Regions from separate parts of the Exiguobacterium sp. SH3S1 genome, predicted to be linked through region 1. Evidence: riboswitches for the same ligand, from Rfam matches in the RefSeq annotation. Region 1 holds a riboswitch; each other region holds the start of a gene.
What was found. Region 1 has a riboswitch for S-adenosylmethionine ahead of EVJ26_RS03840 (methionine ABC transporter ATP-binding protein). Riboswitches for the same ligand answer to the same signal wherever they lie in the genome.
Positions count from the first base shown of each region.

Region 2: another riboswitch for S-adenosylmethionine. It lies ahead of EVJ26_RS13075 (aminotransferase class I/II-fold pyridoxal phosphate-dependent enzyme); the one in region 1 lies ahead of EVJ26_RS03840 (methionine ABC transporter ATP-binding protein).
Region 3: another riboswitch for S-adenosylmethionine. It lies ahead of mtnK (S-methyl-5-thioribose kinase); the one in region 1 lies ahead of EVJ26_RS03840 (methionine ABC transporter ATP-binding protein).

Region 1 is NZ_SJUW01000002.1:209,711-222,089, reverse strand. It holds gene EVJ26_RS03865 (hypothetical protein) at 95-823, shown strand; gene EVJ26_RS03860 (arsenate reductase family protein) at 869-1,222, shown strand; gene gcvH (glycine cleavage system protein GcvH) at 1,271-1,654, shown strand; gene EVJ26_RS03850 (PTS sugar transporter subunit IIC) at 1,699-2,754, opposite strand; gene EVJ26_RS03845 (thioredoxin family protein) at 2,944-3,201, shown strand; SAM riboswitch class I at 3,654-3,759, shown strand; gene EVJ26_RS03840 (methionine ABC transporter ATP-binding protein) at 3,838-4,866, shown strand; gene EVJ26_RS03835 (methionine ABC transporter permease) at 4,856-5,518, shown strand; gene EVJ26_RS03830 (MetQ/NlpA family ABC transporter substrate-binding protein) at 5,547-6,377, shown strand; gene EVJ26_RS03825 (MDR family MFS transporter) at 6,482-7,696, shown strand; gene sufC (Fe-S cluster assembly ATPase SufC) at 7,869-8,630, shown strand; gene sufD (Fe-S cluster assembly protein SufD) at 8,643-9,911, shown strand; gene EVJ26_RS03810 (cysteine desulfurase) at 9,913-11,133, shown strand; gene sufU (Fe-S cluster assembly sulfur transfer protein SufU) at 11,123-11,557, shown strand; gene sufB (Fe-S cluster assembly protein SufB) at 11,577-12,379, shown strand, end outside.
Region 2 is NZ_SJUW01000015.1:38,356-44,648, forward strand. It holds gene EVJ26_RS13070 (iron-containing alcohol dehydrogenase) at 1-726, opposite strand, end outside; gene EVJ26_RS13075 (aminotransferase class I/II-fold pyridoxal phosphate-dependent enzyme) at 723-1,898, opposite strand; SAM riboswitch class I at 1,975-2,075, opposite strand; gene EVJ26_RS13080 (AI-2E family transporter) at 2,253-3,353, shown strand; gene EVJ26_RS13085 (MDR family MFS transporter) at 3,613-4,731, shown strand; gene EVJ26_RS14525 (hypothetical protein) at 4,686-4,895, shown strand; gene EVJ26_RS13090 (peptide MFS transporter) at 5,037-6,293, shown strand, end outside.
Region 3 is NZ_SJUW01000003.1:137,907-150,285, reverse strand. It holds gene EVJ26_RS05205 (threonine aldolase family protein) at 1-956, opposite strand, end outside; gene EVJ26_RS05200 (zinc-binding dehydrogenase) at 1,006-1,986, opposite strand; gene EVJ26_RS05195 (lactoylglutathione lyase family protein) at 1,989-2,480, opposite strand; gene EVJ26_RS05190 (winged helix-turn-helix transcriptional regulator) at 2,598-2,903, shown strand; gene EVJ26_RS05185 (VOC family protein) at 2,935-3,315, opposite strand; gene EVJ26_RS05180 (GNAT family N-acetyltransferase) at 3,395-3,877, shown strand; gene mtnA (S-methyl-5-thioribose-1-phosphate isomerase) at 3,987-5,021, opposite strand; gene mtnK (S-methyl-5-thioribose kinase) at 5,018-6,172, opposite strand; SAM riboswitch class I at 6,254-6,356, opposite strand; SAM riboswitch class I at 6,562-6,664, shown strand; gene EVJ26_RS05165 (2,3-diketo-5-methylthiopentyl-1-phosphate enolase) at 6,736-7,890, shown strand; gene EVJ26_RS05160 (2-hydroxy-3-keto-5-methylthiopentenyl-1-phosphate phosphatase) at 7,887-8,537, shown strand; gene EVJ26_RS05155 (methylthioribulose 1-phosphate dehydratase) at 8,534-9,151, shown strand; gene EVJ26_RS05150 (cupin domain-containing protein) at 9,165-9,698, shown strand; gene EVJ26_RS05145 (TerC family protein) at 9,741-10,571, opposite strand; gene folE2 (GTP cyclohydrolase FolE2) at 10,826-11,734, shown strand; gene EVJ26_RS14395 (hypothetical protein) at 11,773-11,940, opposite strand; gene EVJ26_RS05135 (rhodanese-like domain-containing protein) at 11,937-12,236, opposite strand; gene EVJ26_RS05130 (DUF2711 family protein) at 12,272-12,379, opposite strand, start outside.

The sequences.
Region 1 (12,379 bases):
AAAAATTTCTCGAACAGGGAGGGGTGGCCGGACGCGGTCAGCCCTTTCTTTTTCGCTTGATGAGAACGTACAATGAGGAAAAGGAGGAATGTTCATGAGACGTGATCAGCTGTTGGAACGGATGGAGAGGATTGGGGAATCAGTCGCGACAAAAGAAGGGGCGCTGATGTTGCTCGCCCTCGGTTCGGTTGGCCTCGAGACCGAGCGGCTCGACGATTACTCCGACCTCGATTTCTTTTTGATCGTCGAAGACGGGCGAAAAGCCCGCTTCATCGACAATTTGGACTGGCTCGAGGTTGAACCGCTGGCGTACCAGTTCCAAAACACGAAAGACGGCCATAAAGTCATGTATGCGGACGGTATTTACGCCGAGTTCGCCGTCTTCGATTTGCCTGAGATGCCACACATCGCCTACACTCCGGGACGGATCGTCTGGAAGCGGGAGGAAGCGCTCGAATCGTTCGCGACGCCGAAACTCGTCACACAGGCTCCCGACGCCGCGCACTGCTACGAAGAGGCGCTGACGAACCTGTACGTCGGTCTGCTCCGTGAACGACGCGGAGAGAAGCTCGCCGGCTTCGAACTCATCCAAGTCGCGGCCGTCAACAACGTGTTGAAAGCACATGGAGAGACGGGCGACCCGTTCAATCCGACGCGCCGGGTCGAGATACGGCACCCGGAGCTCGTCGCCGGGCTCGACGAGTGGCTGCCAGGTTACGGCAAGTCGGTCGAAGCGGCCGCGGCGATGCTGAGCTATATCGAAGCGCGTCACCCGGTCAACGCAACGCTGAAGCGAGAAATCGCACGCTTGCTCGAAGCGTGATTTGCGGGAATGGAGTATGCTACAGTAAAACAAGAGGTGATAAATATGGTGACACTATATGGCTATCCGCCATGCAGTACGTGTAAGAAGGCAGAGAAATGGTTGAAGGAGAACGAAGTCGCGTATACATACGTTCATATCGTCGAGGCGACACCGTCAAAAGATGAACTCGCGTCGATCTGGCAACAGTCAGGGCTGCCGCTCAAAAAGTTTTTCAATACGAGCGGGCAAGTGTATCGTAATGAAGGCATTAAAGATAAGCTCCCGAATTTGTCAGAAGACGAACAAATCGAGCTTTTAGTCAGCAATGGTATGCTTTTAAAGCGTCCAATCGTCACTGACGGTCAAAAATCGACGGTCGGTTTTTCAGAAAAGTCATTTACAGACGTTTGGGGCTAAGTGCTATAATACACATGTGAGTCTAATTTATTTGAGGGGGAAGTCAAGATGAGCAAAGTACCTGCAAATCTACGTTATTCAAAAGAACACGAATGGGTTGAAGTGAACGGAAGCGTTGCCCGCATCGGGATCACGGATTTCGCACAAAGCGAACTAGGGGACATCGTGTTTGTGGAACTTCCTGAAGTCGGCGGCACGATTTTGCTCGACGAGCCGTTCGGTTCGGTCGAATCGGTCAAGACGGTGTCTGAACTGTACGCACCGATCTCTGGGAAGATCACGGCAGTGAATGAATCACTCGCGGATTCTCCGGAACTCGTCAACGAAGCACCGTTCGAAGGCGCATGGATGATCGAAGTCGAGTTGAACGATTCAACGGACGTCGACAAACTCATGTCAGCCGAAGAATATGAAGCGATGATTCAAGGCTAACAAAAATCCCGGTTTCTCTTTATGAGAAGCCGGGATTTTTTGATTTAGTCGAAGTCGAGGCGGTAATGTTCAGGCTGGATGAGTGATGTCCGGTTGAACAGGCGATAGAAGACAATCCCGAGCGTCACCGGAATGAGGCCGAACAAGACGATGACGAGCATGACGTTCCATAGGGCGAATCCGCCTGGCATCAAGTGCAGGGCGTTGACAGGTCCGATGAGCCCGGAGACGCCGAAACCGGCGCTGATCGGTGTCCCCTCGATACGGAGGATACCGGCGAGCGCCCCGAGAATGGCCGCGTTCGCGAGCACAGGCAGCATCATGATCGGACGGCGGACGAAATTTGCCATTTGAATTTTCGGTGAGCCGAGGAAGTGAGCGATTGATGTCCCGGTGGCATTCATCTGCCACCCGGCGATGGCGAGACCGAAGCCGGCCGCGACGACACCGAGGTTGGCGGCCCCGGCGGCAACACCGGACAGGCTGATCGCCGTCGCGATCCCGACCGTCGAGATCGGAGAGACGATGATGAGCGAGAACGCCATCGCGATCAACATGCCCATCATAATCGGCTGGAGTTCAGTCATCGTCATGATGATGGTGCCGATGTACGTCGTGATCTGGGAGATGTACGTGAGTAAGAACATGCCGATCCCGCCGGCGATGACGATGACCGTCATCGGTAAGACGAGCACGGTGTACGTCTTTAATCGTGGTGACAACTGCATGACCATATATGTCGCAAGTGCGGCCGTCACGCCGGCCGTGATGACGTCACCGATTCCGGCCATGAGGAACGCACCTGCCTCGATGCGGATGGCGCCGCTCCCGACCTGGGTCGCAATGCCGATCGTGCCGGCCTCGAGCGCAGAACGTCCGAACTGCATGGCAACGGCTACACCGATGATGACGGGTAAGAGGCGCATCGCGATCGTCGTCGCATCTAAGATGAACTGTAGCGACGGAATATAAGGAAGGATTGCTTTCGTGAGCTCGCCGAGGAGCGCGCTCGGGATGAGGGCGATTAAAATGGCGAGGCTGAGTCCGTTCAATACGTTCATCAAAAATTGTTTGCCTGTCAGTTTCGTTTGTTCCGTCATGGGTGGATTCACCTGTCCTTTTCTACGTGTTTGCTGTTATGTACGAAAGCGATAAAGTTAATGACCATACTATGCCTCTTTTGGGCGAGCGTCAACAAGAAATGTTGAACTATTCAGATTTTTCCAGTTGAGCACAACTTTTGAACAGATCGACTCACATTCATATACTTATAGAAGAGGTGAGAGAAAATGATTTCAGACGGATTGTTATATATATACGCCCCGATGTGTGGAACATGCGCTGTGGCCGAGCGGATGCTCGCGGTCGTCGAAGCGGTCGACCCGACACTCGCGATCGACAAGCAGGACGCCAACTTTATCCCGCAAGAGTTAGAAGCGTATCAAGTGATGAGCGTACCGGCGCTGTTAAAGCTTAAAGACGGCCAAGTCGAAGACCGATTATATGCGTTTCAAAACGTGCAGCACGTCCTATCTTTCGTTAAATGAGATAGGATGATTAGAATAATCAGAAAATTTTAAATAATCAGTTGACACAGAAAGTTCACGAATGGTATATTCATTACAACATCTTACTTGAACACAATATAGGACGAGATTTTCCAGCCATCAAGACGTTTTAGAACAGCCGGTGCATCACTTTACGCGACTTTTAGGTGGACCTTCCCTTAGATTGTCCCCCAAAAAAATCAAGCGCAGGGACACCGACCGCGTAACCGCACGGTACGTTCTAAGGCCGAGTGATGGATGGCTTGAATCCCCCATATAAGGATGAACACTCTGATCGGGCAAAAGAGTTTCATCTATGGGTTGTCCTTCCGTGACTCAAGGTGCTACGTTCTGTGTCATCCTCGGATGGCACCTTTTTTTGATTTTTCGCACAAAATAGTTTGACATGAAAATAATGTGTCGCTATTATAAAGCTAATCGAATAAACAACACTCTTATCAAGAGAGGCTGAGGGACTGGCCCTATGACGCCCAGCAACCGCGGAGCAATCCGAAATGGTGCTAATTCCAGCAAGGTGAGAACCTTGGAAGATGAGAGCAATCGTTGTCCGTACCGATAAAGTACGCACGTTTGCTCAAACGTGTGTACTTTTTTTGTTGTCAGGAGGGAAAGGTATTGATTCAATTACGTAACGTGGCCAAATGGTTCGACACGAAGAACGGTCGGGTCCAGGCGGTCGATGATGTGTCGCTCACAATCGAGAGCGGCGAAATTTTTGGAATAATCGGATATTCAGGGGCGGGGAAGTCGACGCTCATTCGTCTGCTCAACCGGCTCGAGGCACCGTCAAGCGGTGAAATCGTCGTCGCCGGGAGCGAGCTGACGAAGCTCACTCCGAAAGAACTGCGCGGGGTGCGCAAAAACGTCTCGATGGTGTTCCAACACTTCAACTTGTTATGGTCGCGCACGGTCGCTGAGAACATCAGCTTCCCGCTCGAACTGATCGGGGTACCGGCCAGTGAACGTAAACGCCGCGTCCAAGAGCTCGTCGATCTCGTCGGTCTCGCCGGACGTGAAGACAGCTATCCGTCGCAACTATCGGGCGGTCAAAAACAGCGAGTCGGGATTGCCCGCGCGCTCGCTACAAATCCAGAAGTGCTCCTCTGCGATGAAGCGACGAGCGCACTCGACCCGAAGACGACCGATTCGATCCTCGAACTGCTCGTCAGCATCAATAAGAAACTCGGACTGACGATCGTCCTCATCACCCATGAGATGCACGTCATCCAAAAAATCTGTCATCGCGTCGCCGTCATGGAGGCAGGGAAGGTCGTCGAGACCGGCCAAGTCGCGGACGTGTTCCAACATCCGGAACAGCCGATCACGAAAGAGTTCGTCAAACAGATCGGTGCCGTCGACGACATGTCGCTCACGTTCGAGCATTTGAAAGCACGTTATCCGAGCGGCCAAATCGTCAAGCTCAAGTTCTTGAACGAGACGGCCGAACAGCCGATTTTATCGGAAGTGTTGAAACAGCACGACATCGGCTTCAACATCATCGGCGGTAACGTGACGCAGTCGCAAGTCGGTGCGCTCGGGACGCTATTCATCCAATTGATCGGAGAGCCGGCTGAAGTCGAGCGGGCCATCGCCTCAATCCGGTCGCAGGCAGTGGGAGTGGAGGTAGAAAACGATGTTTCCTAATGTAGACTGGCAAGTCATGTTCGAACAGACGTGGGAGACGCTCTATATGACGCTCGTCGCGGGAGCCGCGACATTCGTCATCGGTCTCGCCCTCGGCATGCTCTTATATGTCACGAACGAACCACTCATGACGAAGAATCGTCCGATTTACACGATCATCAGCGCGGTCGTCAACGTGTTCCGCTCGATCCCGTTCATCATTTTGATCATCTTGCTCATCCCGTTCACACTCCTCATCGTCGGGACGATGCTCGGCTCGACGGCGGCGCTCCCGGCGCTCATCATTGGGGCGGCCCCGTTCTATGCGCGCATGGTCGAGCTCGCGCTTCGTGAAGTCGACCGCGGCGTCATCGAGGCGGCCGAGTCGATGGGCGCGACGAAATGGCAGATCGTCTATAAAGTGTTGTTCCCGGAAGCACTCCCGGCCATCGTGTCAGGCATCACGGTGACGATCGTCGCCATCGTCGGTTACACGGCCATGGCCGGAGTCGTCGGGGGCGGTGGCCTCGGGAACTTGGCGTTCCTCGAAGGGTTCCAGCGTTCACAAAGCGACGTCACGTTCGTCGCGACCGTATTGATCTTAGTCATCGTCTTCGTCGTTCAGTTCATCGGCGATCGACTCGTCTCAAAAATCGACAAGCGTTCCGCTTGATCAAATAGAAAATTTGGAGGGTATCATAATGAAATCATGGAAAACAGTACTCGGATTGACAGCAGCTTCAGCACTCACAATTCTCGCGGCATGTGGCGGCGGGGACTCAGAATCAGGCTCGGGCGACGATAAAACGCTCATCATCGGCGCGTCGAACGTACCACACGCCGAGATTTTAGAGCACGTCCAAGACGAATATGAAGAAAAAGGCTACACGCTTGAAATCAAGAAGTTCCAAGACTACGTGCTCCCGAACAAAACGCTCGCGAATGGCGAGCTCGACGCGAACTACTTCCAACACGAGCCGTACCTCGAGTCACAAATGGCTGAGAACAAAGACTATAAATTCGCTTCAGCCGGCGGCGTCCACATCGAGCCGATCGGTGTCTACTCACAAGACTACAAATCACTCGATGAGCTTCCGGACGGCGCTGAAATCATCATGAGCTCGTCGGTCGCTGACCACGGACGAATCTTGACGATGCTTCAAACAGAAGGCTTGCTCACGCTCGCTGACGGCAAGACGACAGACGCGACAGTCGCTGACATCGTCGACAACCCGAAAAACTTGAAGTTCAAGACGGACGTCGAAGCGGCACTTCTCCCGCAAGCGTTCAACAACGGTGAAGGCGATGCCGTCCTCATCAACACGAACTACGCGATTGATGCCGGCCTCAACCCGCTCGAAGACGCAATTGCTCTTGAAGGCGAAGACTCACCGTACGTCAACTTGATCGTCACGCGTGAAGGCGACGAGGACGATGAGCGCGTCAAGGCACTCCTTGAAGTATTGACATCAGAAGAGACACAACAGTGGATCTTAGATGAGTACAAAGGTGCGGTCGTACCGGTTAAATAATGATTGATTTTAGGCTTGGGACATCCCGGGCCTTTTTTGTTTGCAGTGGTTTTGCTTCAATAATAGAAGTAAACTATTTATATGTAGAAAAAGGGGGGATCCGGGTGAGCATACGACACATTCATCCGCTGACGCTTGGCGTCTTGTTCGGTACATTTTTTGCACGGCTGTCGACGTTTTTTGTCATGCCGTTTTTTGCGATTTATCTCGCGACGCTCGGTTTCTCGGCGAGCGTGATCGGGACAGTGTTCGCGACGTCGGCATTATCCGGTCTATTTATGAGCTTTTTCGGGGGGACGCTGTCTGACCGCTACGGGCGCAAACAGCTGATGTTGATCGGTATCGGCTTGAACGCTTTGACGTTCACCGGCTTCGCGCTCGCAACCGAGTTGATTTGGTTTTACATATTTTCGGTATTGATGGGGGTTTCACGTTCATTCCTTGAACCGGCGTCTCGGGCCTTGATCAGCGACACGACGCAACCTGACCAGCGTGTCATCGTCTATAACGTGCGCTACTTCATGATCAACATCGCTGCGGCGATCGGACCGCTCCTTGCGGTCGTCTTATCACTTACGGGAGCGAAGAGCGCGTTCTTCGTCGTGACCGCCGTCTATGTCCTTTACGGCCTCGTCATCTCGACGTTGTTCCGGAAATATCCGTTTGAAGAAGGGGACGGCGTCAAAGTCCGGCCGCGCCTGACGGAGACGTTCCGTGTGTTAAAAGAAGACAAGACGTTCCGCTTCGTCATCATCGGCATGATCTTCGCCATCATCGGCTACAGTCAATTCAATTCGACGTTGCCGCAGTTCATCGCGTTTCACGACGGATTCAGTGACGGGTCGCGCCTGTTCGCTTATCTGTTGACGGTCAACGCGATCACCGTGCTCATCGTGCAGTATCCGATCATGCGGTTCGGCATTCGCGTCTCACCGATCAAGTCGCTGTTCTTTGGGATCGCGACGCTCTCGATTGGGCTGTTGTTAATCGGCTTCGCTGCCGAGGTGTGGGTATTGTTCGTCGCGATGGTCATCTTCACGGTCGGGGAAGTGCTCATGTTCACGATGACGGACGTGTTGACGGACGAGTTGGCACCGGAACATTTGCGTGGCACGTATTTCGGGGCGATGGGGTTGACGGCACTCGGTCAATCGATCGGGCCGGTCATCGGCGGACTGCTGCTCGACGGCTTCGACAACGCGTCGCTCCCTGTATTTGGGAGCCTAGCCGTTCTGACCGCGTGTGGCGCCTTTTTCTTCACCGGCGCGCTACGGGAAAAACAAGCGAATTCGGCTCAAGTCGAGGAAAATGTTGGATAATATCTTGATTTCCCGATGTTCTCATTCTCAACATTTATGTTCTATTGAGAATGAAATATAAGGTGAGTCGCTTGAAATAAAAAATTGCCTAGATTAAGATTAGAATATATCTAATCTACGCCACAAATGGCGAGAAAACGGAAGGGGTATCCGAATGTCTAACGTACCACACATGAAAATTGATGACCTCCGCGTCTCAATCGAAGGAAAAGAGATCGTCAAAGGTCTTAATCTTGAAATTAAAGGTGGCGAAATTCACGCCATCATGGGTCCTAACGGGACTGGTAAATCAACACTCGCATCTGCCCTCATGGGTCATCCATTGTACGAAGTGACAGGAGGAAGCGTCGACTTGAACGGAGAAGACGTCCTCGAGATGGAAGTAAATGAACGTGCGCAAGCAGGCATGTTCCTCGCGATGCAATATCCGGCTGAAATCAGCGGTGTCACGAACGCCGACTTCTTGCGTTCAGCGATCAACTCGCGCCGTGAAGAAGGCGAAGAGATCTCACTTATGAAATTCATCCGCGAACTCGATTCGAAGATGGGCGTTCTTGAGATCCCTTCAGAAATGGCACACCGCTATTTGAACGAAGGCTTCTCGGGCGGAGAGAAAAAACGTAACGAGATCCTTCAAATGATGATGATCAAACCGAACATCGCGATTCTTGACGAGATCGATTCAGGTCTTGATATCGATGCGCTCAAAGTCGTCGCCAAAGGCGTCAACGAAATGCGCACTGAAGAGTTCGGTTGCTTGATCATCACGCACTATCAGCGTCTCCTCAACTATATCGAGCCAGACTTCGTCCACATCATGATCGACGGGAAAATCGTCATGTCGGGTGGCAAAGAGCTCGCACAACGACTCGAAGCAGAAGGTTACGACTGGGTGAAGCAAGATCTTGGGATGACAGTAGACACAGAAGCGTAAGGGGGCTGTACGATGACCGTACAATTTGAATTAGATGCACAAGCAGTAGCGGCACGTGCAGAGGCGCTCGGTGGACCAGCATGGATGGTCAACCGACGTAAAGAAGCAGCAGAACTTGCGCCGACTCTCGCCTTGCCTAAAGTTGAAAAGATCAAGATTGATAAATGGGATTTCACAAGCGGAGACGTCGAACTCGCGAAGCTTGACGGGTTGACGCCTGAAATCGAAGCATTGCTCGGAGACCACCGGACAAACGTGCTCGTTGAACGCAACGGTCATGTCGTCTATAACGAACTTACGATGCCGGAAGGCGTCTTGTTCATGGGAATCCAACAAGCGATGGAACAACATCCGGACCTCGTCGAGAAATACTTCATGACAGAAGGCGTTCGGGTTGACGAAGATCGCTTGTCTGCCTTGAACGCAGCGCTCACGAACGGTGGGGCTTTCTTGTACGTCCCGAAAAACATGCAATTGAAAGACCCGCTCCAAGCCATCTTCACGATGGAACAAGCGAACGGTTCGTTGTACCACCATACGATCGTCGTCGCCGACGAAGGCAGTGAAGTGACGTATGTCGAAAGTTTCTTGTCGAACACGAATGAGCCGCACACGGTCAACGCCGTGACGGAAGTGTTCGTCGGAGCGAACGCGAAAGTCGTATTCGGTGGGGTCGACCAGCTCGCTGAGTCAGCACTCACGTTCATGAACCGCCGCGGTGTCGTCTACGAGAACGCTCATCTTGATTGGGCACTCGGACATATGAACGACGGCAACTCGCTCGTCGAGACGAAGACGCATCTCGTCGGAGACAACACGTACTCGAACACGAAAGCGGTCACGATCGGTCGTGGCGCACAGAAACAAAACTTCAACATCCGGACCGACCACTTTGGGAAGTCGTCGGAAGGATTCATCTTGATCCACGGTGTTCAAAAAGACTCGGCAACGGCGATCTTCAGCGGGACATCGATGATTCATCACGGTGCCTCGAAGTCGAACGGTGTCCAAACGGAACGCGTCCTCATGTTGTCTGAAAAAGCACGGGGCGACGCCAACCCGATCCTCCTCATCGATGAGGATGACGTTATGGCCGGCCATGCCGCTTCAGTCGGACGCGTCGACGACATTCAGTTGTACTACTTGATGAGCCGCGGTCTGTCGCGTAAAGAAGCTGAACGTTTAATCATTCACGGATTCTTGAACCCGGTCGTCGAGCAACTCGCGATCGAGTCGGTCAAAGACCGTCTCCGTGAAGTCATCGAAGGGAAAGTGCGTTAAGATGATTGATGCCTCGATTCGTAAACAGTTCCCGATTTTAGATCAGGAAATCAACGGCCATCCGCTCGTCTATCTCGACAGTGCGGCGAGCTCCCAAAAACCGCTTGCTGTCATCGAGGCGATCGAGGATTACTATCGCCGTATCCACTCGAACGTGCACCGTGGCGTCCATACGCTCGGCACGCACGCGACGGATGCGTATGAAGGGGCACGGGAGCGTGTCCGTTCATTCATCAACGCCTCAGTACCGGAAGAGATCATCTTCACTCGGGGGACGACGACGGCGATTAACCTTGTCGCTTCAAGTTACGGGGACGCCAACGTCAGCGCGGGAGATGAGATCGTTCTCACACCGATGGAGCACCACGCGAACTTGATTCCGTGGCAACAGCTCGCCAAGCGCACAGGTGCGAAACTCCGTTACGTCGAAATGACGCCAGACGGCCGGATCACACTCGACGCGGTGCGGGAAGTGTTGTCGGACCGGACGAAGATCGTCGCCATGAGCCACGTCTCGAACGTGCTCGGCACGATCAACCCAATCGCGGAAGTGGCGAAACTCGCCCACGAAAAAGGTGCGGTCATGGTCGTCGATGCGGCGCAAAGCGTACCGCACCGGAAGCTTGACGTCCAAGCGCTCGATTGTGACTTCCTTGCCTTCTCTGGCCATAAGATGCTCGGTCCGACCGGGATCGGTGTCTTGTACGGGAAGAAACAGCTGCTTAAAAACATGGAGCCGGTCGAGTTCGGCGGCGAGATGATCGATTACGTCGACTTGTATGAGTCGACGTGGAAAGACATCCCGTACCGCTTTGAAGCGGGAACACCGATCATCGCCGGTGCCGTCGGTTTGGCTGCCGCCATCGACTTTTTAGAAGACCTTGGTCTCGAGAATGTCGAGGCACACGAACGGGCGCTCGTGACGTACGCCATCGAACAGATGCGTACGATCGAAGGGATCGAAATCTTTGGTCCTGAGGAGCGCGTCGGGCTCGTCACGTTCAACTTGAACGACGTCCACGCCCACGACCTTGCGACCGTCTTAGATATGCAAGGGGTCGCGGTACGGGCCGGTCATCACTGTGCCCAACCGCTCATGCGCCTCCTGAAGCAATCATCGACTGCCCGAGCGAGCTTCTACTTGTATAACACACGAGATGAAGTCGATCGCTTCATCGAAGGGTTACGTCAAACGAAGGAGTATTTCAATTATGAGTTTTAACAATCTCGACATGTTGTACCGACAAGTCATCATGGATCATTATAAAAACCCAAGAAACCGTGGCGTCATCGAAGATGGCGTGACGATCGATTTGAACAACCCGACGTGCGGGGATTCACTCCGACTCCAACTTCAAGTCGAAGACGGAATCGTGAAAGATGCCAAGTTCGAAGGGGAAGGCTGTTCGATCAGTCTCGCCTCGGCATCGATGATGACCCAAATCGTAAAAGGTAAGTCTGTAGACGAAGCGCTCCAACTGGCCAACATCTTTTCACAGATGGTCCAAGGGAAAGACTACGATACAGACACGTTCGACCTAGGCGACATCGAAGCGTTGTCTGGTGTCTCAAAGTTTCCGGCTCGCATCAAGTGCGCCACGCTCGCGTGGAAAGCACTTGAAAAGGGAGTCGACGAGGAAGCGTAAGTAGAAGGAGGAGACCGATATGGCGAAAAACATGCCAGACGTTGGCGATTATAAATATGGCTTCCATGACCGAGACATCTCGATTTTCCGTTCAGGCCGCGGCTTGACGAAAGAAATCGTTGAAACGATCTCGAACATGAAAGAAGAACCGGCATGGATGCTCGAGTTCCGTTTAAAATCACTCGAACAGTTCCGGAAGATGCCGATGCCGACATGGGGCGGCGATCTCACGTCACTTGATTTTGATGAGATCACGTACTACGTCAAACCGTCTGAGAAGACGGAGCACTCGTGGGACGAGGTTCCTGAAGAAATCAAACGGACGTTTGATAAGCTCGGAATCCCCGAAGCGGAACAAAAATACTTGGCAGGTGTCTCGGCTCAGTACGAGTCAGAGGTCGTCTACCATAGTATGCAAGAAGACTTCGAAGAAAGAGGTGTCATCTTCAAAGATACGGACACTGCTTTGAAAGAAAACGAAGACTTGTTCCGTGAGTATTTCGGGAAATTGATCCCGCCGACGGACAACAAGTTCTCGGCACTCAACTCGGCCGTCTGGTCAGGTGGCTCGTTCATCTATGTGCCAAAAGGCGTGAAACTCGAGCAACCGCTCCAAGCCTACTTCCGGATCAACTCGGAAAACATGGGTCAATTCGAGCGGACGCTCATCATCGTCGACGAGGGCGCTTCTGTCCATTACGTCGAAGGATGTACGGCACCGGTCTACACGACGAACTCGCTTCACTCAGCCGTCGTCGAGATCTTCGTCAACAAAGACGCATACTGCCGCTATACGACGATCCAAAACTGGGCGAATAACGT
Region 2 (6,293 bases), on a different contig from region 1:
CGCGTTGTGGACGGCGTGGGCGACGGCGACGCGTGTCCCGGCGTCCCCGAAACCACCGACGGCACCGCCGACGGCAAGGATGTGATCGACCGCGAACCGGGTCTCTGGCCCATACGCGGTGAAACTGGACTCACTCAAGTCGAGTTCGACGAGCCGGCCGCATTGCTCGGCCAAGGCGAGACCGGTATTGACGCCGGCATCAGGCGAACTGTCGCCGCTCAAATAGCGGGCCTCGTAAAACTTGGCGACCGTGTCGATGACGCCGGCTCGGAAGTAGTCGTACGGCGAGTCCGTCACGACCCTCGCGTCGACGATGACCCGCTCGATGACGACGCGGAACACGTCGTAGCGGTCATAGGCGCCCTGCTCGTCATAGATGACGCTGAGCGGTGTGAAGGCGGCACAGTTCGAGGCGAGCGTCGGGATGACGATCAGCGGGACACCTTGCCGGTAAGCGACGAGTTTCGCCGTATCGACGAGCTTGCCCCCACCGACGGCAAGGAGGACATCCACATCCTTCAAACGGAGCCGTTCGACCTCCGCGTCCGTGCATTCGCCACGGAACAGCGATGTCGGATAGGCAGTGATCGCTGGCAGGACGCGCTTGACGACGTCAAAACCGTTCTGGCCGCGCAGCACGTGAGCACGACGGCCAGCGATCAATTCATCGAGCCGCTCGAGCGCGTCATCCGCATGGTCGTACTCGAGCACGGCTTGGCGGATCATGCCCGGACCTCTTCATACGTCGCGAACAGTTTCTCGATCCGCTCGACGGCCTCGTCGATCTTCGACTCGGCGGAGACGAGTCCGAACCGGACGTACCGCTCGCCTTCTGAGCCGAAGAAATAGCCCGGCGTCACGGCGACCCCTGCCTCGTGGAGCAGCTTATGCGAGAACGATTTGGCGTCCCCGTCCGGCACTTTCGCCCAGACGAAGAACGAGCCGCTCGGGGCCGTGATGTCCCATCCGGCCTGACGTAACCCGTCGACGAGCCGGTCGCGGCGGGCCTCATACAACCGTGACAAGTCGTCCCGGAGCGAACGCGGTGACTCGAGCGCGGCGATGGCCGCCTCTTGGATGGCCGAGAACACGCTCACATGGACGTGGTCCTGATACGTGTTGATCGCCTCGATGATGTCGCGGTTGCCGACGGCGAAAGCGACCCGCCAGCCGGACATGTTGAACGCCTTCGACATCGTATACACCTCGATGCCGATGTCTTTCGCTCCCGGCGTCTGCAGGAAGCTCGGCGGGACGTGACCGTCGAAACCGATGCTGCCGTAGGCGAAGTCGTGGACGACCATGAGGTCATGCTTATTCGCGAAACGGACCGTGTCGTCAAAGAACGCGGGCGACGCGACGGCACCGGTCGGATTGCTCGGGTAGTTCAAATACATGAGTCGCGCTCCCTGCGGATCGAGCGTCTCATAATCAGGAAGATAACCGTTCTCTTCCCGGAGGACGAGGTCGTGGACGACCGCACCGGCGAGACGCGCCCCCGAGATGTAGTCCGGGTAGCCCGGGTTCGGGAGCAACATGCCGTCACCTGGCTCGAGCACACATTGCGGGAGCGTGATGAGTCCCGACTTGCTGCCGATCAAGATGGCCACTTCGGTCTCGGCATCGAGCGCGACGCCGTATTCGGTCTGGTAGAACGTCGCGACCGCTTGCTTCAGGCGCGTCTGTCCCCGGAACGGTCCGTATTGGTGTGTCGCCGGGTCGAGCAGGGCCGTCTGCAACGCCTCGCAGATCGGGGCTGGTGTCGGCAAGTCGGGCGTCCCTTGGCCGAGCCGGATGACGTCGCGGCCTGAACGCTCGAGTGCGGCGACTTCAGCGGCGAGTCCGACGAAATGCTGGGGTGGTAACGTTTTAAGTAACTTCGAGCGTCTGTCTGTCATGAATAGTCCTCCTATGCAAAAACACCCCTTTCCGAGGAAAGGGGTGTCGAGATACGGACGTATTCAAACAACCACCTTTCCATCTCTCAAGGTCACCTTGCTGGAATTAGCACAGTATTGAAACAATCTGTTGCTGAAGCTTCATCGGGCCAGTCCCTCCGCTTCTCTTGATAGAAAGTGTTTTTATATGCAATTGATAATTTCTGTAATATGTCATTTAGTAAACCAAACGTTACCAACCTTGTCAATCCTTATTTCAAAAATTCCTTGGCGCTATTGAATCCCGGTAAAAAAACGTTCATAGTAAAAGATGAACGTTATTCTGCAAAATTTACAGCATGAGGGGATAGACCATTGGAACTAAACCGTCAATTGATATGGAAGTTAAGCGTGATCGGGCTGATTCTGCTCGTCCTATGGAAAGTCATCAGTGAGCCGGACACGATCTCTCGGGTCCTGCAATATGCGTTTCAGCTGTTGACGCCGATCATCATGGGAATCGCCATCGCGCTGCTCCTCAACACCGTCCTGTCCTACATAGAAGAACGGTTCCACTTGAAGCGCTACCAAGGCTTGTTGATCGTCTACGTCACGTTCATCGGGATCCTTGTCGTGTCAGCGGTGACGCTGTTCCCTCGCATCTATTCGAGTGTCGCGTCTCTCATCGAGGAGCTCCCGTTTTATATTCGCCAAATCGATAGCTTCCTCGGTCAATTCAACACGTATTTGAGAGAATACAACGAGACGATCGCCCAAGCCATCGACTTGAACCGGTTCGAGGAGCGGTATTCCGGATGGGTCGAGACGGCCGTCGTGTCTTCGGTCGGTTACGTGTCGAGCTTCACGATGACGTTGATCAACTTGTTGATCGGGATCGTCATCTCGATCTACTTGTTGAAAGACAAGGAAGTGTTCGCCCGGATGTTCAAACGTCTGCTGTATGCGATGTTCCCGGTCGCCTCGGCGAAGACGACGATCGACATCTTCCAAGAGATGGACTATATCTTTAAACGCTACATCATCGGAAAGTCGCTCGACTGTCTCATCATCGGCGTGATGGCCGTCATCGGGCTCTTGATCATCGGCGCGCCGTACGCGCTCTTGCTCGGTGTCATCATCGGGGTGCTGAACTTCATCCCATACGTCGGGCCGCTCTTAGGGATGATCCCGGCGTTCATCATCACCTACTTCTACGATCCGTTCACGGCCCTGCTCGTCTTGTTGTTCATCTTCTTGCTGCAACAGTTCGACGGACTCTGGCTCGGCCCGAAAATTCTCGGCGACAGCGTCGGGATCACCCCGTTCTGGGTCATCACATCGATCATCATCGGGGGGAGCCTGTTCGGCCTCGTCGGGATGTTTATCAGCGTACCCGTGACCGCGATGATTCAGGTCGTCTTGTCCCGGTTGATCGATTATCGGCTCACCCGCAAGAATTTAAATGAACTGTTATGACGCAAGTCAAAATATGTTGACACATTTCAAGAATCTGTCATACAGTTGAAATGAAGAGTAAACTTTCAGAAAGGAGGACCCGCCATGTCAGTCATGACGCAGCCACATCGTATCCAATTTCATACTGACGGGTCGGGGTCTTCCGTTTCATGAACTGAAGTCACCCGCCTGTCTTCCGAGGCGTACATAGGTTAAGTAGGGACGAGTATGCCTCCGTGCATCCTTCGTCCCTTTTATTTTGTAGAAGCAGGTGAAACGTATGATTCAATCACTCAAACGGCTCGACCGTAACATTTGGATTCGTTTCCTCGGCGAGACGATCACCGGTGTCATGATGTTCATGATCGCCCCGTTCCTCGTCCTCTATTACAGCGACAAGCTCGACAGCTACGTCCAAGTCGGTGTCATCTTGGCGACCGGACCGATCATGGCGCTCATCGGCTCGGTCGTCGGCGGACGTCTCGCCGACCTGTATGGCCGAAAGCCGGTCATGATGACCGCCATCCTCGGTGATGCGGTCGCCCTCATCGGTTTCGCTTTCGCGGAAACGTTTTGGCCGCTCCTGCTCTTGAACGCCATGCTCGGCTTGACGAACTCGTTGTTCCACCCGGCCGCGAGCGCGATGGTCGCCGACGTGACCGAGCCGGAACAGATGAACGAGGCGTTCGGTCTCTTACGGATGGGGCATAATATCGGCGCGGCGTTCGGTCCCCTGCTCGGCAGTGCCGTCTTGTTCATCGACCGACAGTACATCTTCTTCACGGCAGCGTTCGTCTTTGCCTTTTATGCGCTCGTTCTCGGACGTTTCATCCGCGAGTCGCTCCCTGAGACGACCGGGCAGGACACACCGTCGAACCGTGACGTCTTGCGCGTCTTTTACAACGACAAAGTCTTTCTCGTCTTCATCTTCGCCGGAGTCTTCATCTCGATGGGCTTCTCGCTGATCGAGAGCATGTTGCCGCTGTTCTTGAAAGAGTCGATGCCGTCGTTCACCGACCGCGAGAACCCGTTCGCCTATCTGCTCGCCTTGAACGGCATCATGGTCGTCTTGTTCCAATTCCCGATCGCCTCAAAACTCGGGCGCAAACCGTTCGGCAACGTCATGCTGGTCGGGGCGACGATTTTCGGGATCGGGATGATGTTGATCGCGGTCGTGCCGCGGCTCCTCTATACGCTCGGCACCCCGTACCTCGTCCTCGTCGGTATCCTGCTCGCCGTATACGCGTTCTATACGCTCGGCGAGATGATCATGTCGCCCGTCCAACAGACGTTCATCGCCATGATCGCCCCCGAGAACATGCGCGGTGCCTATAACGGGGCCGCCAGCATCCAATGGTTGATCGGCGGTGTGACCGCGCCGCCAGCATCCAATGGTTGATCGGCGGTGTGACCGCGCCGCTCATGGCCAGCCTGTTCCTCGACCAGCGCGCCGGGCACATCGCCCTCATCCTCGTCGGGGCGGCGAGTTGTCTGTCGGGTTTCATCTATTGGCGCCTCGGGAGATACGTCAGCGCGGAAGAAGCTAAACAAAAGACTGCTTAGTTCATCAATCCACCTAAACAACTTGGTTTAGGTGGATTTTAGTTTCGTTTCAAACCTGTTAAAATTTGAACTTCACTTTCATTTTTCCTTTACAAACATAATGATTCTTCTTATGATAATACGGTCAAGGAGGGATCTTTCATGGAAAGGATCGATAAACAGAAAATTGTGGACAGTGTGCCACAAAAAGGATTTTTCGGACAGCCGAAAGGCTTGTTCACGTTGTTCTTCACTGAATTTTGGGAACGTTTCTCGTACTACGGGATGCGGGCCATCCTCGTCTTCTACATGTATTACGAGGTATCGGAAGGCGGTCTCGGGCTCGACCAGAACGTCGCCTTGTCGATCATGTCCGTGTACGGCGCGCTCGTCTACATGTCAGGAGTCATCGGGGGATGGCTCGCCGACCGCGTCTTCGGGACGTCCCGGGCCGTATTTTTCGGTGGTGTGTTCATCATGCTCGGTCATATCGTCTTGTCGATCCCGGGCAGCCTCACGTTCTTGTTCATCTCGATGGGTCTCATCGTCATCGGGACCGGACTGTTGAAGCCGAACGTGTCGAGTATCGTCGGTGACCTGTACCACGAGACGGACCGTCGCCGTGACGCCGGGTTCAGTATCTTCTACATGGGGATCAACCTCGGGGCCTTCATCTCGCCTTTGATCGTCGGCGGCGTCCAAAAGAGCTACGGCTTCCATTGGGGCTTCGCCCTCGCCGCGGTCGGGATGTTCATCGGTCTCGTCGTCTTCGTCCTCACGAAAAAAGGCAACCTCGGCCTCGCCGGGTCTTACGTGCCGAACCCGTTGACGGCGTCTGAAAAGAAGAATGCGATCAAGTACACGACATTGGCCGTCATCCTCATCGGAGGATTACTGGCCATCCTGATCCCACAAGGCTTGTTCACGATCAACACGTTCATCGGACTCGTCGGTGTGTTCGGAATCGCCATCCCGACGATCTACTTCATCGTCATGTACCGGAGCCCGAAAACGACAGAAGTCGAGCGGTCACGCATCATCGCCTACATCCCGCTCTTCATCGCCTCGGTCATGTTCTGGGCGATTCAAGAACAGGGCGCGACGATTTTGGCAAGCTATGCCGATAAGCGGACCGATCTTGAATTTTTAGGGTTCACGCTGTCGCCGGCCTGGTTCCAATCACTGAATCCGTTGTTCATCATCCTGCTCGCCCCTGTGTTCGCCTGGTTATGGGTGCGGCTCGGTGATCGTGAGCCGAGCATCCCGACGAAGTTCGCTTTCGGGATCTTGTTCGCCGGTTTGAGCTTCCTCGTGATCTTGCTGCCGGCCTACTTCGGTGGACCGGACACGCTCGTCAATCCGCTCTGGCTCGTCCTCAGTTACTTCATCATCGTCCTCGGTGAGCTCAGTCTGTCTCCG
Region 3 (12,379 bases), on a different contig from region 1:
ACGACGTACCCAGTGATGCCGATGCCTGTCTCCGTTTGAACACGTTTAATCCAATTCGAGACGGTTTCTGCGTCCCCGTTCATGTGAAGATGGAACATGTTCGTCACCGGCACATCCGGCGTCGTCCAGACGCCGTCGAGCGCATTGAACCGGGTTGCGAGCGCTTTGGCATGTTCGTAGTACGTTCCCATTCGGTCTTTCCTGAGCTCATAGTAGTAGTCGGCCGGGATGATGTACGGGTATAAGCCGATCAAGTCGCCGCCATAGCGCCGTTTCCAGATTCTTGCCTCGTCACAGAACGCTTTCGGTCCGGCTAAAATCGCCCCGGCGACACCGCCGATCCCTTTGTAGAACGAGACGTAGACGCTATCGAACAAGGCGCACACTTCTTCGGCCGTCTTCTCATAATATGGCAACGTCTCGAACAGGCGGGCCCCATCGAGATGCAGATGAACCCCCCGCTCCCGGCAGTGCCGGCTGATCGCTTCAAGCTCATCAAACGGCGGCAAATAGCCGCCGAGCTCACGTTGCGGCAACTCGACCAACAGGCAAGCGACGTCCGGCAACGCCTCCACTTCTTCAAGCGTCATCAAGCGGTCCGCGCCCCCAATCAAAAGCGGCTCGAGGTGATGCAGCTGTCTCAGTCCGTCTTGTTCATGAATCTCCAAGTGACAGAGCGGGTGATAGGCGACGCTTCGATTCCCTGTCTCGTCCGACCAGATGCGTAAGGCGATCTGTTGTGCCATCGTGCCGCTCGGAAAGAAAACGGCGGCTTCCGTCCCGAGCCGCGTGGCGAGCTTTTGTTCGAATTGTTCGATGACCTCGCCCGTCCCATAATGGTCGCTCGTTTGCTCCGGGTCGGCTTGCTCAAACGCGCGCTGTAAGACGCCGACGTTCCGTTTCCCGTGCCCGCTCAGTTGATGCGTCGTCTGTTGATACGACGTCCGTAAATCCATGCCATCCCCTCCAAAAGAAGCCCCTTGCCACGAGACAAGAGGCCAAGATTTAGTCGCGTACGCGGACAATCAACTTGCCGCGTACTTTCCGCGTCTGGAGCTGTTCGAGTCCGTCTTTCAAGCGGTCGAACGGCAACACGTCGGTGACGAGGTCGTTCAGTTCACCCGTTTCGAGCAGTTTCATCAATTCCTCGGCCATATACGCCAAGTTGCGAATCGCGCGCTCGTCTTCGCTCGCATGGGCCGCACCGAGGGCGACTTCATGGATCGATGGTGACAGCGTGAACCCTTTCATGTTCGACATGTCAGGCGGACCGGCGATATGAGCGAGCTGTCCGCTGAAGGCGAGGCGATCGAGATCGGCTGTCGCCACGTCGCGGCCGACCGTGTTCAAAATTAGATCGACACCACGGCCGTCCGTCAGTTCCATGATTCGTTCCGTCACGTCCTCGACGTTGTAGTCGATTGCGACGTCGGCACCGAGTGATGTGACCCAATCAAAGTTTTCCGGCGATGCCGTCGTGAATACTTTGAGACCGAGCTTTTTCGCGAGCTGAATCGCGTAGCCGCCGACCCCGCCCGCTCCGGCGTGGACGAGAATCGTCTCTTTGTCGCGCGTGTTCAGCTTCTGCATGACCGCTTCATACGCCGTCATGCCAGCACAGAGGATGGCTGCTGCCGCTTCGTCGCTAACGTCTTGCGGTACGACGGCACAAGCACGGGCGTCGACGACAGCGTACTCGGCGAAGCCTCCGTTGTTCGCGAGACTCGTATGGACGGCGACGCGTGAGCCGGTGATGATGTTGGCGATGCTCGAGCCGACTTCGACGACTTCGCCGACGAGGTCGACGCCGAGGATGTGCGGGTATGCCCAGTTCGGGTTGCCGTTCGTGCCGACTTTATAGTCGACCGGGTTCAAGGCGACCGCTTCGACTTTGATGAGCAGTTCGCCCGCTCCCGGGGTCGGTCGTTCGATGTCCCCGAGGTTCATATTATCTAGGCCAGGTTGTTCAAGTAGCCATGCTTTCATGATTAGTACGCTCCTTCCGAATATGTCAGTTCATACGAATGCGAGTAGATCTCGACGAGGTTGCCGAACGGATCTTCACAGTACACCATCCGGTACGGCTTATCGCCCGGGTAATACTCGCGGATCGGCATCCGTTGTTTGCCACCGTGGGCGACAATCTTCTCGACGAGCCCTTCGATGTCTGGGTCTTGGACGCAATAGTGGAAGATGCCTGTTTTCCAAAACTCGAAATTATTCTCCGGTTTCTCGTTGTTCGGGAACTCGAACAGCTCGATGCCGATCTTGTCACCGGTCGACATGTGGGCGATGCGGAACTTGCCCCAGCCCGGGCCGAACACGTCGGTGCACATGACGCCGATCGGTGAGTCATCCTCAACGACGTCCGACGGTTGCATGATCGTATACCAGCCCATCACGTCTTCATAAAACTTCACTGCTTCCGTCACACTGGGGACTGATAGCCCGATATGTGAGAATGTACGTGGATAAGTCAAATTGATCCGCTCCTTTTTGGTTGCTCATTTGGGTCGATAACGATAAGATACCTTCATCGTAGCAAGAAAAAAAGTACGCACATTGAAGTAACTACCCGAAAGCGAGGCGAACTGAACATGACGACCCCGTTCCCCGTCAACAAGGCGCTCGACATCATCGGCGGTAAATGGCGTCCACAAGTGTACTGCACGCTCGAGACCGGCCCGCGCCGCTTCTCGGAGATTCAGCGCGCCATCCCCGACGTCAGCCGCAAAGTGTTGACCGACCAACTGCGCGAACTCGAACAGCTCGGCATGGTCCGACGCGACGACTATTCGACCGACAAACAGCTCCACGTCGAATACTCCCTCACCGAGGAGGCGTTTAGCCTGCAACCAGCGATGAAGGCGCTCTGCTCTTGGGGCGAAACCCGAGACGAATAAACCCTCGCCAAGTTTTCCGGCGAGGGTTTTGTCATGACGCGAATAGGCTGATGAGGTTCCCGTCCGGATCGACGACGATGGCGTAACGTTGTCCCCAAAACGCGTCCCACGGCTCACGATGAATCACGTATCCTTGTTTGAAGATAGCTTCAAACAGTGTATCGAGCGCTTCACGGCTGTCGCACAGGAAAGCGAGCTCGACCCGATGCCCCGATGCCGGTTTCCATTCCCCATACACCGACTCCGCCACCTCGACTGTGTCAAAGACGAGCCGGACGCCGCCTTCGTCAACTTCAACGTGCGCTTCCCCGTTCATTGATGCTGGAATCGACAGTCCGAGCAGCCGATAGAAGTCGAGCGCTCGCTTCATATCCTCGACGACGATGCCGACCATATCTAGTTTGATTCCCATGTGGTCACCTCACTTCTTGAATTGATGGTACTATCGAAAGTGTAGCACCTATCCATCCTTTTGAAACGAGGAAATCACTATGACATATAAGTTCGCTTTGATGACACAAGCGCAGGCCGAAATGATCGCCTTCAGTTGGCATTACGAAGGAAAGTATGCTTTTTACGATATGGAGGCTGACGAAGACGACTTGGCCGAGTTTTTAGACACCGAACAACGAGGGCAATCGGTATTCGCCATCACGAACGATGGCGAACTGGTCGGTTTTGTTAGCGTGCATCAAACAGACGCCGATACGATTGACCTCGGTTTAGGCATGAAGCCAGGTCTGACCGGAAATGGGACCGGACGAGCGTTCGTCACCTCGATTCTTGATTTCATCGAATCTACGTTCGACCCAAATCGTATCACCTTGTCGGTTGCCACGTTCAACGCGCGGGCGATTCGCGTGTATGAAGCTTGCGGGTTTCGACAAGTGGCTTCGTTTCAACAAGACACGAACGGGAGTACGTTCGACTTCATCGCATTAGAACGCAAAAAGCGCCCTCAGGATAGATTCTGAGGGCTTTTCTGCTGCCCGGTGCCTTTGTCGACCAAGAAGATATGGCCATTTCCCGTCTCATACCAAGACGGTCACACTTCATCGTTCGGGCAAGCACGGAGCTGCTGTTTCACACGTGAATCGTTCCCCCTACATGGTGTGTGATGTCCGTCTCCGTCGGTTCGAACACGCCCGCTTCGGTGATGAGTCCGGTGATCAGTTCAGGCGGTGTGACGTCAAACGCCGGGTTAAAGACGGTGATCCCGACCGGCGCCGTCGGTTGTCCGCCGATATGGGTCACTTCTAGCGCGCTCCGCTCCTCGATTTGAATCACATCGTCCGCCGTTAAATCAAACGTCGAGTGCGGGGCCGCGACGTAAAACGGGATCCCGTAATGTTTAGCCAGGACGGCGAGCTGGAGCGTGCCGATCTTATTGGCGACGTGACCCGTCCGTGTGATGCGGTCAGCGCCGACGATGATGGCGTCGACTCCTTTCGCCTGAATCGTCCAAGCGGCCATATTGTCGGTGATGAGCGTGACGTCGATGTCGGCCCGGTCGAGCTCCCAGACGGTCAGGCGTGCCCCTTGGAGGAGCGGCCGCGTCTCACAAGCGAAGACGTTAAACGCGATACCTCGCTCTTTCCCGACGTAAAACGGCGCGAGCGCAGTCCCGTAACGCGACGTCGCGATCGCCCCGGCGTTACAGATCGTCAAGACGTTCCCCCCTGCCGGCAGCACCGTGAGCGCATGCTCCCCGATGGCCCGATACGTGTCGACGTCTCGCTCGAACAGCGCGATGGCCCGATGTTTGATGTCAGTCGCGATTCTTTCAAAGTCGTCTCCGACGTTGAATCCGAGAAGCGACTCGATCACGTTTTGCAGATTGACCGCCGTCGGACGGGTCGCGATCAATCGACGGCCGACGAGGTCGAGCCGGCGTGTGAAGTCCGGGTCATCCTGGAGGCGGACCGCTTCTTTCGCGAGCACGAATGCGCCGAAATAGGCGATGGCCGGCGCGCCTCGGACTTGTAACGTCTCGATGGCGTGCTCCGCCTGTTCGAGCGTCGCGATCGTCACGTACCGCTCTTCATGGGGCAGTAACGTTTGGTCTAAAATGACGAGCTCGTCCCGGTTCGGGTCGAAGCGAATGTTTTGGACTGTCATACGCGTACCCCCGCTAACAGCGTCACTAATTCATCGATTGTCCGGACATCGTGGCGCTGTTTAATGAGCGTCGTGCCGAGCGTGAGCGCTTCCCGTTTCCGCTCGAGCCGGACCGTTTCCGGTAACGTCTCGAGGTCAGCGACTCCGGCGAGACCGATGGCGCGGCGAATCAGTTCGCATCCGGCATAGCCGATCGTGTCGCTAAAGATGGTTTGAAGTAGCTCATCGACGAATCCGTCCGTGTTGAACGGTTCGACCGCCGTCTCAAACTTCGTCCGGAACGTCTTCTCAAACGTCTCCCATACCGTCAATACGTCCGTGAACCGTTCGAACCGTTTGAGTGGGTCATGGAACGTCGATAGCGTCAAATGGGCGACGATTTGCCCGATGTCAAAGCCGAACGGTCCGTAAAAAGCGAACTCCGGATCGATGACTTTCGTCTCTTGTTGCGTCGCGAAGATACTGCCTGTATGTAAGTCTCCGTGCAAGAGCGCGTCGTGTTTCGTGACGAAACCGACTTTCAGTTTCGTGACCTCCACTTTCAATTTCTGGTCACGCCAAAGCGCTTCGACGTCCTGACGGAGCGCGGTTTCGATGTTGTTCGATTCGGCATCTTTGTACGGATCGGTGAAGATCAGTTTTTCAGTGATGTCGCACAGTTCCGGGTTGTAGTAATCCCGTTCTTTCCGCTTCTTCTCAATCGGGCCGGCCGTATAGTCTGACGTCTCAAACAACGTCTGTCCTAAAAACTCACCGATGTGACGGGCGAGTTCAGGATACGTTTTCCCTTCCAAATAGCCCGTCCGGACGATATCAAAGTCGGACAAGTCCTCTAAAATCGTGTAGGCGAGCGTCCGGTCACTGCCGAGAACGACCGGGACGAAACGCGGGACGACGCTAGCGAATTCGCGCAACGCGAGCTGCTCGATCCACGCCCGTTCAAGTGTGAGCGGCCAACTCTCTCCGACGACTTTCGCATACGGTAGCGCCTGCTTGACGATGAGGCTCGTTTCGCCTTGACGGATGCGGAAGACGAGGTTCAAGTTGCCGTCCCCGATCTCCTCGCAATGCGCGATGCCCCCATCTTCGAGTAACCCTAACGTTCTGACGTGCTCGACGACTGTCTGTTCTGTAAATGGTTGATAAGCCATGTCTGTTTCCCCTTTCGGTATATTCCCCACAAAAAAAGCCCCTTTCTCCGCGAGAAAGAGGCACAGCCGTAACGGTTGTTCCTCTCATCTGTCAGACGTATGTCTGGTGGATGTAGCACCGTGCCTACTGGTCGGTTGCTGCGGCGTCATCGGGCCAATTCCCTCTGCCAACTCGCGATAAGAGTGTCATATTCGATTGTGTGAACTTGTTGTGATGAATGTTACTTACTCGAGCACCAAGTTGTCAACGTCAATTTTCGGACCCGGTGTTGTCTTTTCCCGGGCATATATAGAAACAATGAATTCAACTATTTTTTCTCAAAAAAAGGAATTGACGAACCGGATATTGTGTGACAAAATTCAATTAAATTTCACAACTTCAAAATACATTCTTATCAAGAGCAGACGGAGGGGACAAGCCCGATGATGTCGCAGCAACCGACCCGATTGGGCACGGTGCTAATTCTTGCAGCGTAAGCTGAGAGATAAGAGTTCATTTTTTTATGATGACCTCTTGCCTCGGCATGGGGTCATTTTTTGTTTGACCGGAAGGAGGAACGAACATGAGTATTACTGCCACATATGAAATCAGCCGGACGAACCGCGTCGCGACTGTCGCCGAGAAAATCGCCCTTGAACTGACCGTCGGCACATGGACGGAACTGCCCCACCTAGAGCAAGAACAATTAAAGGCGTATCGGGGCGAGGTCGTCTCAACGACGCACACGGAAACGACGAGTCGCTTCACAATCCGTTATCCGCTCCATAACGTCACGCCCGACTTCTCATCCATCTTGACGACGACGTTCGGGAAATTATCGCTCGATGACTCGGTACGCTTGATCGACTTGACGTTACCCGAAACGCTTGCGTCTGAATTCCCCGGAGCAAAGTTCGGTGTTCAAGGCGTTCGTGAGTTGCTCGACGTCCATGATCGCCCGCTCGTCATGAGCATCTTTAAAGGGATCATCGGCCGTGATTTACGCTTCTTAGAACAGCAACTTCGAGACCAGCTCGCCGGCGGCATCGACATCGTCAAAGATGATGAAATCCTATACGATAATCCGCTCACTCCGTCGCTTGAACGAGCTAAAATCGGGGCGGCCGTCATCCAAGAACAGTTCGAAACGACCGGGAAACGTTCGCTCTATGCCATCACGCTCAGCGGTCCGGTGTTCGGGCTACGTGACCAAGCGCTCCGCTTGATCGAGGCGGGCGCGACGGCACTGTTGTTCAACGTCTATACATACGGGCTCGACACACTCCGCGAACTCGCGAGCGATCCAACAATTAACGTCCCGATTTTGGCGCATCCGGCGTTCGCCGGCGCCTTGACCGGCTCGATCAGCCACTCGCTCTTGCTCGGGAAATTGTTCCGCCTCGCGGGGGCCGACTTGACGCTGTTCCCGTCCCCATACGGTTCACTCGCGACACCGTCCGATGAGGCGTTCGCGATTCGGGATAGCAGTGCTCGGCCGCACTGGGCGAAGCCGATTCTACCGGTCCCGTCGGCCGGCATCCATCCGGGGCTCGTCCCGGACATCATCCGTGATTTCGGCACAGACGTCGTCATCAACGCCGGCGGCGGCATCCACGGTCACCCAGACGGCGCGGCTGCCGGGGCCCGGGCGTTCCGACAAGCGATTGAGCAAGTAGTGGGCGTGGCGAGCCAGACGAACGAGCTCGAGGCCGCGCTAAAGGCGTGGTCAAAACAATGACGATTCACATCTTGTGTGACTTCGACGGGACGATCACGGCCGAGGACAACATCATCGCTTTGATGCGGGCGTTCGCACCGCCCGAATGGCACGCGCTCAAAGACGACGTGCTCGCTCAAGACATCTCGATCCGCTCCGGGGTCGGACAGATGTTCCAGCTGTTGCCGAGCGCTGACGCTTCGGCGTACCGTGACTACTTGCTGGACCGCATCACCTTGCGCCAAGGTTTCTCGACGTTTTTGGCAGAAGTCCGGCAACAAGTTTGGAAGTTCGACGTCGTCAGCGGCGGCATGGACTTTTTCGTGTACCCGATCTTGCAAGACCACGTCGCGCCGGACCACATCTACTGTAACGTCGCCGACTTCTCGGGCGAGACGGTACGCGTCGACTGGCCCTACGCCTGTGACGCGCATTGCACGAATGATTGTGGTTGCTGCAAACCGACAATCGCCCGGACGATCGTCGATCCCGTTGATCGCTTGATCGTCATCGGTGACTCGGTGACCGACTTCGAGATCGCCAAACGGGCCGATTTCGTCTACGCCCGTGGGCAACTCATCACGCTCTGTGAAGCAGAAGGCATCGCCTACGCCCCGTTCGAGACGTTCGACGACATCACCCATCACATGAAGGAGGTGCACGTATGAGCGTGACCGCACGTTGGCTTGAACTCGCCGACATTAAAGACGAACTCGCCGCGCGCGACTGGTTCCCCGGAACGAGTGGCAATTTGGCGATTCGTGTCTCCGACGACCCGCTGACCTTCCTCGTCACGGCGAGCGGACGCGATAAACGAAAACGGACCGCGGACGATTTCGTCCTCGTCGACGCGGCCGGCAGGTTACTTGGCGAACAAACTGGCAAACCGTCCGCTGAGACGTTGCTACACGTCGAGGTGTTCAACAAGACTGCGGCGACGTGTTCACTCCATGTGCACACGGTCGACAACAACGTCATCTCCGAGCTCCATGCCGTGAACGGTGAGGTCGTCTTCACGGGGCAAGAGATCATCAAGGCACTCGGGTATTGGGAAGAGGACGCGGTCGTCCGGGTCCCGATCATCGACAATCATGCCGACATCCCGACGCTCGCGGCCGCCTTCGCGCCTCACGTCCATTCAAGCACCGGTGCCGTCCTCATCCGTAATCACGGCATCACGGTCTGGGGCGAGACGCCGGCTGCGGCGAAACGTTATTTAGAAGCATACGAATTTTTGTTCAGCTACACGTTAAAACTACGCGCCTTAGGCGTCCATTCATAAGGAGGAACTATCTATGGCAACTGTCTATTTCCAACAAACCGAAGAACGTCTCGTCGACCAATCTGAAGTGAACGTATTTTTAGAATCGCGCGGTATTCTGTATGAGCAGTGGGACATCGCTAAACTTCCGGTCGCGCTTCAAGAAAACTACGAACTGACGGACGACGACAAGCAAGCCATCCTCGCAACGTTCCGTGACGAGATTCAAGACGTGTCGGAGCGCCGCGGCTATCAAACGGCCGACGTCATCTCGCTGTCTGACGCGACACCGAACTTGGACGAACTGCTCGTCAACTTCCAAAAGGAACACCATCATACGGACGACGAGGTCCGCTTCATCGTCAGCGGGCACGGCATCTTCGCCATCGACGACGCCGAACGTGGCTACTTCAACATCGAACTCAATCCCGGCGATTTGATTTCGGTCCCGGTGAACACGCGCCACTACTTCACGCTCCAAGACGACCGCCAAGTCGTCGCCGTCCGCATCTTCGTGACGACAGAAGGCTGGGTGCCGATCTACGAGAAGCAAGACGTGACTGCCTAACAAAAAATCCTGCCTTCCGCATACGCGAAAGACAGGATTTTTTTAATGCTTGACCGCTGTCGGTTTGGAAGAGAACCAACCCCAAACAGCAATCCCGACCATGACCGACCAGAAGAACAGTGTCCAACCTAACGAGTGGACAAAACCGTCTGGAAGACCCATGAACGCGAACGGTGTACCGGCAATCAGTTCCTTGAAGCCAGGGTGTTCGAGGACGAGTACCGTCAACTTCACACCGACCCAGCCGACGATGAGGAAGGCGGCCGTCTCAAGTGTCGGACGTTGATGCAGCAGCTTCACGAAGACGCGGGCCGCGAATCGCATCAAGATGACCCCGATGAGTCCACCCGTCAAGACGACGAAGAATTGACCTGAGTCGATTCCACCGATCTCTCCAAGACCGAGCGGCGGCAAGCTGACTGCGAGTGCGACCGCTGCCAAGATCGAGTCGACCGCGAAAGCGATGTCGGCGAACTCGACTTTTACGACCGTCCACCAAAACTCTTTTTTCGTGACCGGCTTCTCGGTAATTGCCGTCTCTTCTTTCGCCTCAGCGGCGAGGTCTTGTCTTGGATCCATCTTGCGCGCCTTGTACGTCATATATAGATGTCGCGCGCTCATCCCGATCAAGTAAAGGGCACCGAGTGCTTGGACTTGCCAGACGTTGATTAAGAACGAGATTAAGAATAATGCGATGAAGCGGAAGACGAACGCTCCTAATAAACCGTAGAATAGCGCTTTCTTCTGTTCTGTCCGCGGCAAGTGCTTGACCATGACGGCCAACACGAGCGCGTTGTCTGCAGATAGTAGCCCTTCAAGACCGACGAGTACGACGATGATCCAGGCGTACTGCAGGATTAACTGCCAATCCATTTAAAAACATCCCCTTTTTTTGTGTGTTCTTTCATATTTAACAGTGATCTATTTTTAAGTTCACAGGAATATTTTATTTCTGTGCGTAAATTAAATCAATCTTCTTTCGTTCAATGTCTGAAGTTTTTTCCGCAGAACAGGTTCAAAGCATGTTCGCGAAGCAAAATGATACCCAGTTTGTATCCATTTCGTGATAAAATCCTAACAAGAACGAGTGGCGGTCATTTGCCCTCTTAAAAAAGGAGAATCCGATTATGTCTACAAGCCATGTCGCTTTACCTACTAAAGCAGAACGACATAAACTATTCGGCTCGGTCCCGCCGGTCAAAGGTACGAAACCGACAGAAAAAGATAAAATGGTCGATCTTCAAAATACACCTAAGAACTTCTTGTTCGCACTCGACAGCGTCGGGATCTCGAACGTCAAACATCCCGTCAACATCGAAACGCCAGACGGCATCCAAGCGACGGTCGCAACGTTTGAATTAACGACATCACTCGTCCAAGATCGTAAAGGCATCAACATGTCACGCTTGACGGAACAGCTCGACGCGTACCATACGCAAGGCTGGACGTTATCAAACCGCTCGCTCATCGAGTTCGCCCAAGAACTCGCCGAGCGTATGGAACAAACGGAAGGTCAATTGACGGTCCGCTACCCATGGTTCTTCAGCCGGAAAGCACCGGCGACGGGCCTCAGCGGTCTTATGAACGCCGACGTCATGCACAACGTGACATACAACCTCGAGACAGGTATGGCGAGCGTGACGGTCGGTCTCGTCATCAACGTGACGACGCTATGCCCATGTTCAAAAGAGATCAGCGAATACAGCGCCCATAACCAGCGCGGCTACATCACAATCGAAGCCGGTCTTGACGAAGCGTCGCTCGACGGCTTCGACTGGAGACTCGCATTGCTCGATGCGGCGGAGTCGAACGCATCGGCACCACTTCACCCGGTCTTGAAACGTCCGGATGAGAAACGGGCTACAGAAATCGCTTACGAAAACCCACGTTTCGTCGAAGATATGGTCCGCTTGATTGCAGCCGACTTGTACGAGATGAAACAAGTCGTCAACTTCTTCGTCGAATGCCGAAACGAAGAGTCGATCCACCAGCACGACGCCATCGCGTCCATCACGTTCGATAAACGTGACAACTAAAAACGAGTGAAGCCAGATACTTGGCTTCACTCGTTTTTTTATACACTTTGTATGAGGCGGATCGTCAACAAAAGGACAATCAGGACGATCCACACCGCCCAGATGGTGCGCCATCTGTTCCAGTCGAGACGCTTCACGAACGCGTATACCGTCAAATAGAGGACGATCAAGAGCGGAATGACGACCCACGGATTGTCGAGCATCACGCTTCGACGTCACCGTCCCAAGCGAGCATGCCGCCCTCGACGTTGACGACTTTGAACCCTTCCGATTCCAAATAGTCGCACGCCGTCTGGCTGCGTCCGCCCGAGCGGCAGATGACGTGATAGACGTTGTCTTGCGCGAGCTTCTCGGTCACGCCCGGGAATTCAGACAGCGGATAGAGCGGCACGTTCGGGATATGGCCCGCGTCGTACTCGTCTTGTTCTCGCACGTCGATGATGTGGAGCGACTCCCCGTTCTCAAGCTTTTCACGTAATTCGGTTGCATGGATGCTTTGCATGCTGTTTCCCCCTTAAATTGTTATCCCCTACTAGTTTACCTCAGTTTCGTGTCGGACAAACTCCAATTGATGGTCGTCTCGTCATCGCAGTAGAAACCTTTCAGACCACAACGTTCGACCATGTCACTTACCCAAGACTGACT